4 regions of the Alteromonas alvinellae genome follow, and region 2 is predicted to be linked to each of the others. Evidence: predicted binding sites of a transcription regulator. Region 2 holds the regulator's gene; each other region holds the start of a gene.
The links. The regulator sigma-54, encoded in region 2, starts transcription at its own class of promoters, with help from an activator protein. The targets are predictions, from matches to a motif close to GTTGGCACGNNNNTNGNNT.
Positions count from the first base shown of each region.

Region 1 (2,203 bases), on a different contig from region 2:
TGGACCGTAAGCCACGTTAGAACGTCATTAGATATTATTGCTCAGGGGTTGGGTTTTGCGTGGCTGCCTATCGCAATAATTAAAGATGAGCTAGAAGACGGTACACTCGTTCCCCTTCCCCTCGATAATAATGCAGCGTTGCGTAAGGCGCTCCTTTATTTGTCTTTCGAAGACGGCGATACGTTGGGACCAGCTGCCCGTGCTTTTATTGGCGAGCTACGATATCAAACAATGAACCTTCCATCGTCAGATTTTATGCTCGATTCGTGTACTGAGTAGTTAGAGCATCAACTTAGCGCGACTGCAAGGCGTTCAAACCCAAGTATAAAGCCAAATAGCGATAACGAAACACCAACTAACGCCACAGCACCGTCGTCTGTGGCCATGCCTATTGCCATAATAAAAACAGCAAAAGCGGGAATAAGCCCCATAAAGGGAATAAGCTCGAGTGGAATCATTACAAGTCCGCAACCCGCACAGCATAATGCGATGAGTGATCTGAACACAGGCTGGCGCATGAAAAAACACCGAGGAACTAAAAAGCGGTCTACGCGTACTGCATACGGTTTAACCTTATCGACAATGAAGCGAAGCTGATCGGCGTCACAGTTTAACTGCATCACTTTTTGCGGTAACCAAGGATGCCTACGACCGAGTAAAATTTGCAACGCGATGAGTAAAATCGTCCCACCCGCTAAAGATGGGATCCCAGGGATGGCCCCAATCGGTGTGCAAGCGATAAAAGATGGCAGCGCCAGCATTGGTCCAAAGCCTCTTTTCTCCATCACATCCCAGAACTCAGCAAACTCGAACTTATCTTGTCTTGCTCGCGGCTGCATTTTCCCCAACAACTCGTATAAGGTCATTGATCTTACAGCTGTTTTTCCCCACATCTTCAATTCCTTTGATATCACATTACCTGCGAACGTCGCGCTAATCAGACGGGCTTCTCGCCTAATTAATATACATTTCTCGCACCTAGTCGATTTGCCATAGTGAAATTGCAAGTAACTTTAGACAGTTAAATCGTGCGAAAAATATGCCATCGATTGCATGTGACGGTGTGTTAAAGACAGGAATACTTTTTGCAAATGCTCCTGATAAGTAAAATAAAATCACCTAATAAAACAAAAACAGATATAGACATTCTGTACTTTAGCGCGATGTGTACCGCTGATCGCAAAGAGTTGATAAATTAGAAGAAGGTAGCGCAACCGACTATCCCTTGGCATCAAGGCAAATGTACAAAATTTCCAGGTTGCTCGAGGCATTTAAATATTTTCCGATGCGCTTACGCCTTATCGATTTAAGCCAGCGTATAAATAAACTTTAAATATGCGCTTTAGCATTCAGTTGTTAATAGCGTATGATAAAACTATAACATTGATTCTATTTCATATTTTTTCTGAATAGGAAACGAAAGAAGAGAGGGACATCCACGTGCTTACCGTACTTTTAGTTGATGACGACGCCGAGTTCACAGAAGTAGCTTGTACTATCATCGAATTTCTTGGCCACGAAGTACTTACCGCTGCCACACTCAAAGAAGCCCGCGATTGGTTAGAAAAAGAAACCTTTGACCATGTACTGCTTGATTTCATGTTACCCGATGGAAGCGGCGCGCACTTATTCAATGAACTAGATGCACTTCCTAAGCGCCCTCGCGTTACTTTGATAACGGGTCACCCTTCTGTGAAAAGCGTGATAAAGGGTCTGTGTGGCCCCACGGTCGACTATCTCGTTAAGCCAATTCAACGGGAGGAAATAGAGGCTGTATTAAGTCAAAAGCCAAAAGAAAAAGCACCTGCACAAGACAAAATAGAGAAACATTTTGACTTGCTGATTGGTGAATCGCCAATTATGAAAGAGCTCTACAAGCTGATTTCTAGAGTGAGTAAAACCAGCGCAAATGTAATGCTGCTTGGTGAAAGCGGTGTAGGTAAAGAAGTGGTGGCTGCCGCAATTCATCGTGCTTCAGAAAGTGAAGGCCCCTATATTGCAACCAACTGTGGTGCATTCTCAAAAGAACTAATAGGTAGTGAACTTTTCGGTCACGAAAAAGGAGCATTTACCGGCGCCGTAGGACGTAAAGAAGGTGTTTTCGAACAAGCTGAGGGCGGTACGCTCTTTTTGGACGAAATCACAGAAATGCCCATTGATATGCAGCCCAACTTACTCCGCGTTTTAGAAAACAAGGTTGTTA
Region 1 covers NZ_CACSIH010000125.1:28,968-31,170, forward strand. The annotation lists gene ACX5KA_RS09380 (LysR family transcriptional regulator) at 1-279, shown strand, start outside; gene ACX5KA_RS09385 (exopolysaccharide biosynthesis protein) at 288-893, opposite strand; gene ACX5KA_RS09390 (sigma-54-dependent transcriptional regulator) at 1,441-2,203, shown strand, end outside.
Region 1: a site for sigma-54 is predicted at 1,029-1,047, ahead of ACX5KA_RS09385 (exopolysaccharide biosynthesis protein). Genes of this name have one in related genera too.

Region 2 (2,203 bases):
ATATCATGGCTATTTTACAAACCCGTAAAGATTTAAATTCACAGCAGCAAGAAGAAGAAGCTGACGCCCTACTTGATGAATTTAATATCAACCATATACGTAATAGTACAGGGATGAGTTTGTCAGGGGGCGAGCGCCGTCGTGTTGAAATTGCACGCGCTTTGGCCGCAAAACCACAATTTATTTTGTTAGACGAACCATTTGCTGGTGTTGATCCAATATCAGTTAATGATATAAAGAAGATAATACAACATCTTCGGGATAGGGGCATTGGTATCCTTATCACAGACCATAACGTACGCGAAACATTGGATGTTTGCGAGAAAGCGTACATTGTGAGTCATGGCGAGCTTATTGCGCAAGGAACGGCGGAACAGGTTTTAAGTAATCAAAAAGTAAGGGATGTATACCTAGGCGAACAATTCAGGCTATAGTTAGTGTAACCGAATTGTCATTTTTCAGTTTAGCTCTGGTATATTTAATTTAGAGCATTTAAATAAGACGTAGATGAAACCATCTTTACAGCTAAAATTTAGCCAACAACTTACCATGACACCACAGCTTCAGCAGGCAATTAAACTGCTGCAGCTTTCTACGCTTGATCTCCAGCAAGAGATACAAGAAGCACTCGATTCAAATCCACTATTGGAAGTGGAAGAAGGCAGTGACGAGCCACAGCTAGAAAAGAACAATATCGACAACGATGACAGCGGCTCTGAGGCCACTGCTTCTGCGTCTAGTGACACGTTAGAAGCGGGTGATGCATTAGAGAAAAATGACCTTCCCGACGAGCTACCTATCGATAGCACGTGGGATGAATATTACTCAGCTTCATCTGCGCCAGCGCCAGGCCCGTCTAATGACGACGAGCAAATCTTTCAAGGCGAAACCACTGAAGATATTCAAGAACATCTTCTTTGGCAAATGCGCCTTACTCACTTTTCAGACACTGACCGCGCAATTGCCACTGCTATCATCGACTCTATAGACGAATCCGGTTATCTAACCGTTACCCTTGAGGATATTTTAGAAGCAGTAAATGACGACGACTTAGAAGAGCCAATAGAGATGGACGAAATAGAGTGCGTACTTAAACGCATTCAGATGTTTGACCCCATTGGCTCAGGTTCCCGAACGCCTCAAGAATGCCTTATGGTGCAGTTACGTCAGTTTTCAGACGATACACCGTGGCTTGCTGAAGCAAAGCAACTGATTGAAGAGTACTCTGACTTACTGAGCAGCAAAGACTATCGTACGCTTATGCGTAAAAGCCGATTGAAAGAAGATCAGCTACGCGAGGCAATGCGTTTACTGCAAACCTTGAATCCTCGCCCAGGTAGTGCTTTAGTTACTAAAGAGCCTGAGTACGTTATTCCTGATGTCTCAGTAACCAAGAAAAATGGCCGTTGGGTGGTTGAGCTGAACCCCGACAGTCTGCCTAAATTAAGCGTTAATCAACAATACGCTGCAATGAGTCGCCGTGCCAAGAATAGTAGCGATTCACAATTCATCCGCTCACACATGCAAGAGGCTAAGTGGTTCATAAAGAGCCTTGAATCTCGTAACGAAACCTTAATGAAGGTTGCAAACTGCATTGTGCAGCAGCAAATGGGCTTTTTTGAGCACGGCCCGGAAATGATGAAACCAATGGTGCTAAATGATGTCGCAGAAATGGTAGATATGCACGAATCCACTATTTCGCGAGTGACAACGCAAAAGTACATGCATACGCCACGTGGAATCTTCGAATTGAAGTATTTCTTCTCAAGCCACGTTGCAACAGAGTCTGGTGGTGAATGTTCATCTACAGCGATTCGTGCATTGATCAAGAAATTAGTGGCTGCGGAAAATCCTAGTAAGCCGCTAAGTGATAGCAAGATTGCTTCATTGTTGGCCGAACAAGGCATTAAAGTTGCCCGGCGAACAATAGCAAAGTACCGGGAATCGTTGTCGATCCCGCCGTCGAACCAACGCAAAAGCCTTATTTAATCGGGCTTAATAATATAAGGAAGACGAAATATGCAAATCAACCTTACTGGTCATCATGTCGAAATCACCGACTCTTTGCGTAATTATGTCGATACGAAGTTCAGCAAACTTGAACGTCACTTTGATCACATTTCTAATGTGCATGTCATCCTGAACGTTGAAAAATTAAATCAAAAAGCCGAAGCGACCGTTCATTTAAGTGGCGCTGAAGTAT
Region 2 covers NZ_CACSIH010000203.1:53,849-56,051, reverse strand. The annotation lists gene lptB (LPS export ABC transporter ATP-binding protein) at 1-434, shown strand, start outside; gene ACX5KA_RS14815 (RNA polymerase factor sigma-54) at 508-1,989, shown strand; gene hpf (ribosome hibernation promoting factor) at 2,020-2,203, shown strand, end outside.

Region 3 (2,203 bases), on a different contig from region 2:
CACTTGTTGCCTTGCTTGAGAAGGAGCTTCAGCTTATAAGCTCTCGTGACGCTGAATCGTTGATGAAAGTACTAGACGAAAAAACGCAGCTACTTACGTCCATTCAGACACTTGATAGTGATATTGAACGTACTCTTGCCGGCTCTGCCTCATTGTCCCAATACGATGAAGGTTTAATGGAGCAAGCAAAGCGTCTACTTGACGATTGCAAGTACCGCACACAAGTCAATCAAAAAGCCGTGGAGCAAGGACAGCTACGCCTCACACACCTGCGGAATTTGATGATGGAAGTGCGTGCGAAAGAGTCGCTTACTTATGATAAGAAGGGAAAGCCAAAAGGCGGAACCTTAGGTTCTGGCGTCAGCGCTTAGGCCCTATATACCAAGGTAGCCTGCGCTGCTTTATATCGCCCCATTCCTAATAGTATTTTACGTCTTTGACTCTTCTTGGCTTCGCGGTAGATAAATAAATATCATAAACTTGCTGCATATCTAAAGAGAGTTCTGTCACGTAGGTGTCCTCCCCTACCGGATAAGTTTTGACGACTTCAGCGCCTCTTATCACGCCTTCAACTGAGGCTCGCAACGATTCCGACTCTACAACAAGATGGGAAACTGATTGGCTGCCTTCAATTTTTTGACCATAAACTTGTTCTGTGAGTTCTCTGTATGCATCTAATTTTGACGCTTTCATTGCCATTATCAATTTCATACTATCACTTTCACCTCGCTGAGATGAAATCGGCGCATAGCCAATGGCCTTCAGAACGGGATAGCTTTCTGGCTCAACCGTCTCCCACTCGACATGTTTATCAATAATGCCACAGCCACTTATACTGAGAGCGAAACCGAGAATGGAAGACTGAATAAACACTTTCGATTTTTTCAATTTATTCAAGCACATGAATCTAAACCTCAATTTGCATCAATAACAGGTTACTGACGGCTTAACTATTTGTTAGCTTCTATTAGATACGCTATGACAACGCTCGATGGCCTGTTTGACCTAACGCCTAATTTTTCGGTATTCACCGATTCGCCTGCCTACATCAGGCACGCATTTACTCGCTGATATAGCCCAAAGAAAGCAAGATGTGCGCCCATTTTAACTTATTATAGAAAACCCACATCACTTGGCACTTTTTTCGCATAGTTCGTGGTATTAATCTGGCGCATAGACTGAGCAACAATAGGAGTGTGTGGTGCAACGCATAAGCAGAACAACTCTGGCGAAATTTTTTAATATTGCTGTGGCGGTAGTTTGCCTATTAGTTTTTTTTATTGGGCAAGCGCATGCCGCGTGGTATGAGGCCACGGGGCAAGCAGTTGTGCTAGATGGTAATAAAGAAGCAGCTAAACGCACGGCCACGCAAGAAGCGTTAAAACAAGCAATGCTGTTTGCCGGCGCTTCAGTGCACAGTGTTGCCAAACTCACCAATGGATTGCTTAAAAACGAAGAAATGACAATCCGCTCTACCGGCGAAGTTAATCAGCTTGAGCTAGTTAACGAAACCTTTAACGGTGAGGTAATTACCGTGCGTGTCGGAGCCGATATTTTTCCTAAAGGTAAGACGTGCGATGCACAGCTTGATGAGAAACACTTCGCCACTACACACTTTAGAATTAGAAATAGAGGTCATTTGACCCATGGCAATATGCCTAATTTCGACAAAGCTTTCACTCAGCGACTCGTAGAGGCAATGAAAGCTCAAACCAACAACCTTAGCATTACTTATGTTGCACCTCATACGGCAAAATTTGACAGCCGGTTTACCGCAGAGAATATACGCACCCTATCGGCCCAAAGTAACACTCAGTTTGTGATTATTGGTGTTATCGACGATTTAAGTATGGGCCCAAAAGATACCCCGCCTGTGTTTACACCGTGGCGTGATAGTACACCAGAGCGCGCGTTCTCAATGTCACTTCAGGTTTATGATGGAATAAATGGGGGCCTGCTTTATACCTCGTCGTATAGAAACCAAGAAGAATGGACGTTTGACAGATTCGAAGATGTTGATGAGTTTTCGTCAACCTTTTGGCAGTCCCGCTATGGTCAAGCCATTGACGTAAGCATCAGCGAGGCAATAGAAGACATCAAAGAATCCACTGCTTGCCAGCCTATAACAGGCAGGGTAATTAGCGTTGCGAACAACAAAATTTCAATTTCTTTAGGGAGAGATAATGGCATTTCTGAGAAAGAT
Region 3 covers NZ_CACSIH010000031.1:1,589-3,791, reverse strand. The annotation lists gene flgN (flagellar export chaperone FlgN) at 1-371, shown strand, start outside; gene ACX5KA_RS02195 (LPP20 family lipoprotein) at 418-903, opposite strand; gene ACX5KA_RS02190 (flagellar assembly protein T N-terminal domain-containing protein) at 1,202-2,203, shown strand, end outside.
Region 3: a site for sigma-54 is predicted at 1,085-1,103, ahead of ACX5KA_RS02195 (LPP20 family lipoprotein). Genes of this name have one in related genera too.

Region 4 (2,203 bases), on a different contig from region 2:
GAATAGCCGACCGTAACCGCGATTCGTAGCCTTCTTTTTCACTCTGGAATATTTGTAAAAAAATTGGATCGTCGTGGTAGGCGTTGTAAATGATGGATGCAGCCACTTTCAGATCTTCCGCTGATAAGTATGCTGCTCTGATTTTATCCAGGTTTTGTTGGATTTCCGCTTGTACCATAGCCTGTCTCCCGTGTTGTGGTGATGCGTAAACGCCTGTTTTGCGACCCGGGCCGCCCTCTCACTCAACCGCTCAGCGCTGCCGCTGAACAACAGCAAACTGAAAACAACAAGATTGGTCTTAAGAGATACGTAATAGACGCACAAAAAGTGCATCAGTTCCCCACTCTAGCCGAAAAAATAACACCATGTAAATATACCGTTAACAATATTTATACATTTGAATAAGTTTAGCGATGATAATTGAGTACAGTGATCGGGCAGGTAGTGCAACGAGCCATCATTAATGATGGCCGGCCAGACAGCAACAAGCCCGATAAACGGGATGTTTATCGGGCTTGTCAGTAAGTGTAAACGGTGGGCGGATTAGATTTTACGGACCGCTTCTTCACCCCAACCAATTAAGCGATTATCTTTGAAGACCAGGGGAGTACACTCGTCCTTGGTGGTGATACCGTCGTCCTCGGTACGCTGCGTGCGATAGTAAAGAATCCGGTAAACGTGATCGCCCTCGCCTACCATTTCGTTGAAGTCGGCTACACCCATCTTACGGGTAACGTCTTCAAAGTGCGCATTCACTTCCAGATTGCTGATATGTTTACGATTATTATACTCACGCTGCTCCCAGCTGGCCTGGTAATGTTCTTTGTCATCACCTCCTACGGAAATGACACAACCAGACAGTAACATGGGTGCTACCAGAGCAGTACAAAGCATTAATTTTTTCATAGTGGTTCCCTGTTGAAAAATAATAAGTCACTAATGAACTTCAGGTAATCAAGAATGAGGCCAACTATAACTTATTGAATTTTAAAGAAATTAAAAAATAACCACTTGGCGGCGGTGCTAACTATCGGTATGATTAGCGAAATTTTCGTTGTTTTGACTAACTGACTAAAGGCCAAGCCCGCCTGGTGTGTTGGTCACCAGTAAAGAGTAAATGCATGTCCTCTAAAGAAAACCATAAAACCCTGGTCGAAATCTGCCATTTATTGGCGGCCGAGGGCTTAACGCCGGGTGTAGGCTTATTGCGTGGTAAAGCGCCTTTCAAGGTAAGCGTGCTGGACGCCATTGAGGCGATAAAGGTCTTTAATCAGCAGAATGTGCAGGTCAAAGCCCAACCCAAAACACCGGGCGACAAAGAGCGCATCGCTGAGCTGGAAAAACGGGTGGAACAGTTAGAGCAGGCCCTCGCGGTGATGGAGAGCCGGCTGGCAAAGCTCAGTTAAACGGCTGGCGTCAGGCCATCAATAAAGGTCGCCAGATCAGGTGCCAGACAACGAGTGGGCAATTTCCCCACCTGTTCCAGTACTACCTCACCTGAGGCATTATCTACAGACAAAATAAAGTCGTCTTCATCGGTTAAGCCAAAAAATAACGTGGGCGGCTGTTTTAGTCGCTGCTTCATTAACAAATGGCCAATCAGGTTTTGTTGTAGTCGCTCGAAGTCCTCTTCACTGCAAACCTGCAATAATTCACAGTTGCCTTGTTCAGCCTTAACCGGCAGATTAAAACTCCAGTAAGTGGTAAAGAATTTGCAAAATTGCTCGTTCAGCGTGATGTGCAAGGCGTTTTCGATATTGGCAAAGGTATATTCACCTTCCATCGGCACGGGCTGCCAGGTGCAGGGCTCTCCCTGGCTGGCGTTCCCCACATAACAGGGGGATGCTAATTCCGCTTCAAACTCAGTGGTCATCAGCGCGGGATGAGACGCTGCCGCTTGTTGTAAATCGCGCATTAACTTATGCAATGATTGTTGAACTATATTCTCCATTGCGATTCCATATCAGGTATACTAAACCTCTATAGTAAAGAATTTATGGCACTTTAAACACCAGCTTGGCATATTGAATGCGCGTGCCATGATTAATCAGTGGTAAAAAGTTACAGGACAGCATGACAGTAAAGCACTCTTCGTCACCGTCTCTTCCCGCCAACCTGACACTGGGTCAAAAGGTTGACTACATTGAACAGTACACGCCTGAGCTGTTGCAAGGTGTGCCGCGCTCGCTAAGCCGTGAACAAA
Region 4 covers NZ_CACSIH010000029.1:24,359-26,561, forward strand. The annotation lists gene ACX5KA_RS02125 (GNAT family N-acetyltransferase) at 1-178, opposite strand, end outside; gene ACX5KA_RS02130 (DUF3192 domain-containing protein) at 544-906, opposite strand; gene ACX5KA_RS02135 (hypothetical protein) at 1,122-1,406, shown strand; gene syd (SecY-interacting protein) at 1,403-1,951, opposite strand; gene queF (NADPH-dependent 7-cyano-7-deazaguanine reductase QueF) at 2,074-2,203, shown strand, end outside.
Region 4: a site for sigma-54 is predicted at 953-971, ahead of ACX5KA_RS02130 (DUF3192 domain-containing protein). Genes of this name have one in related genera too.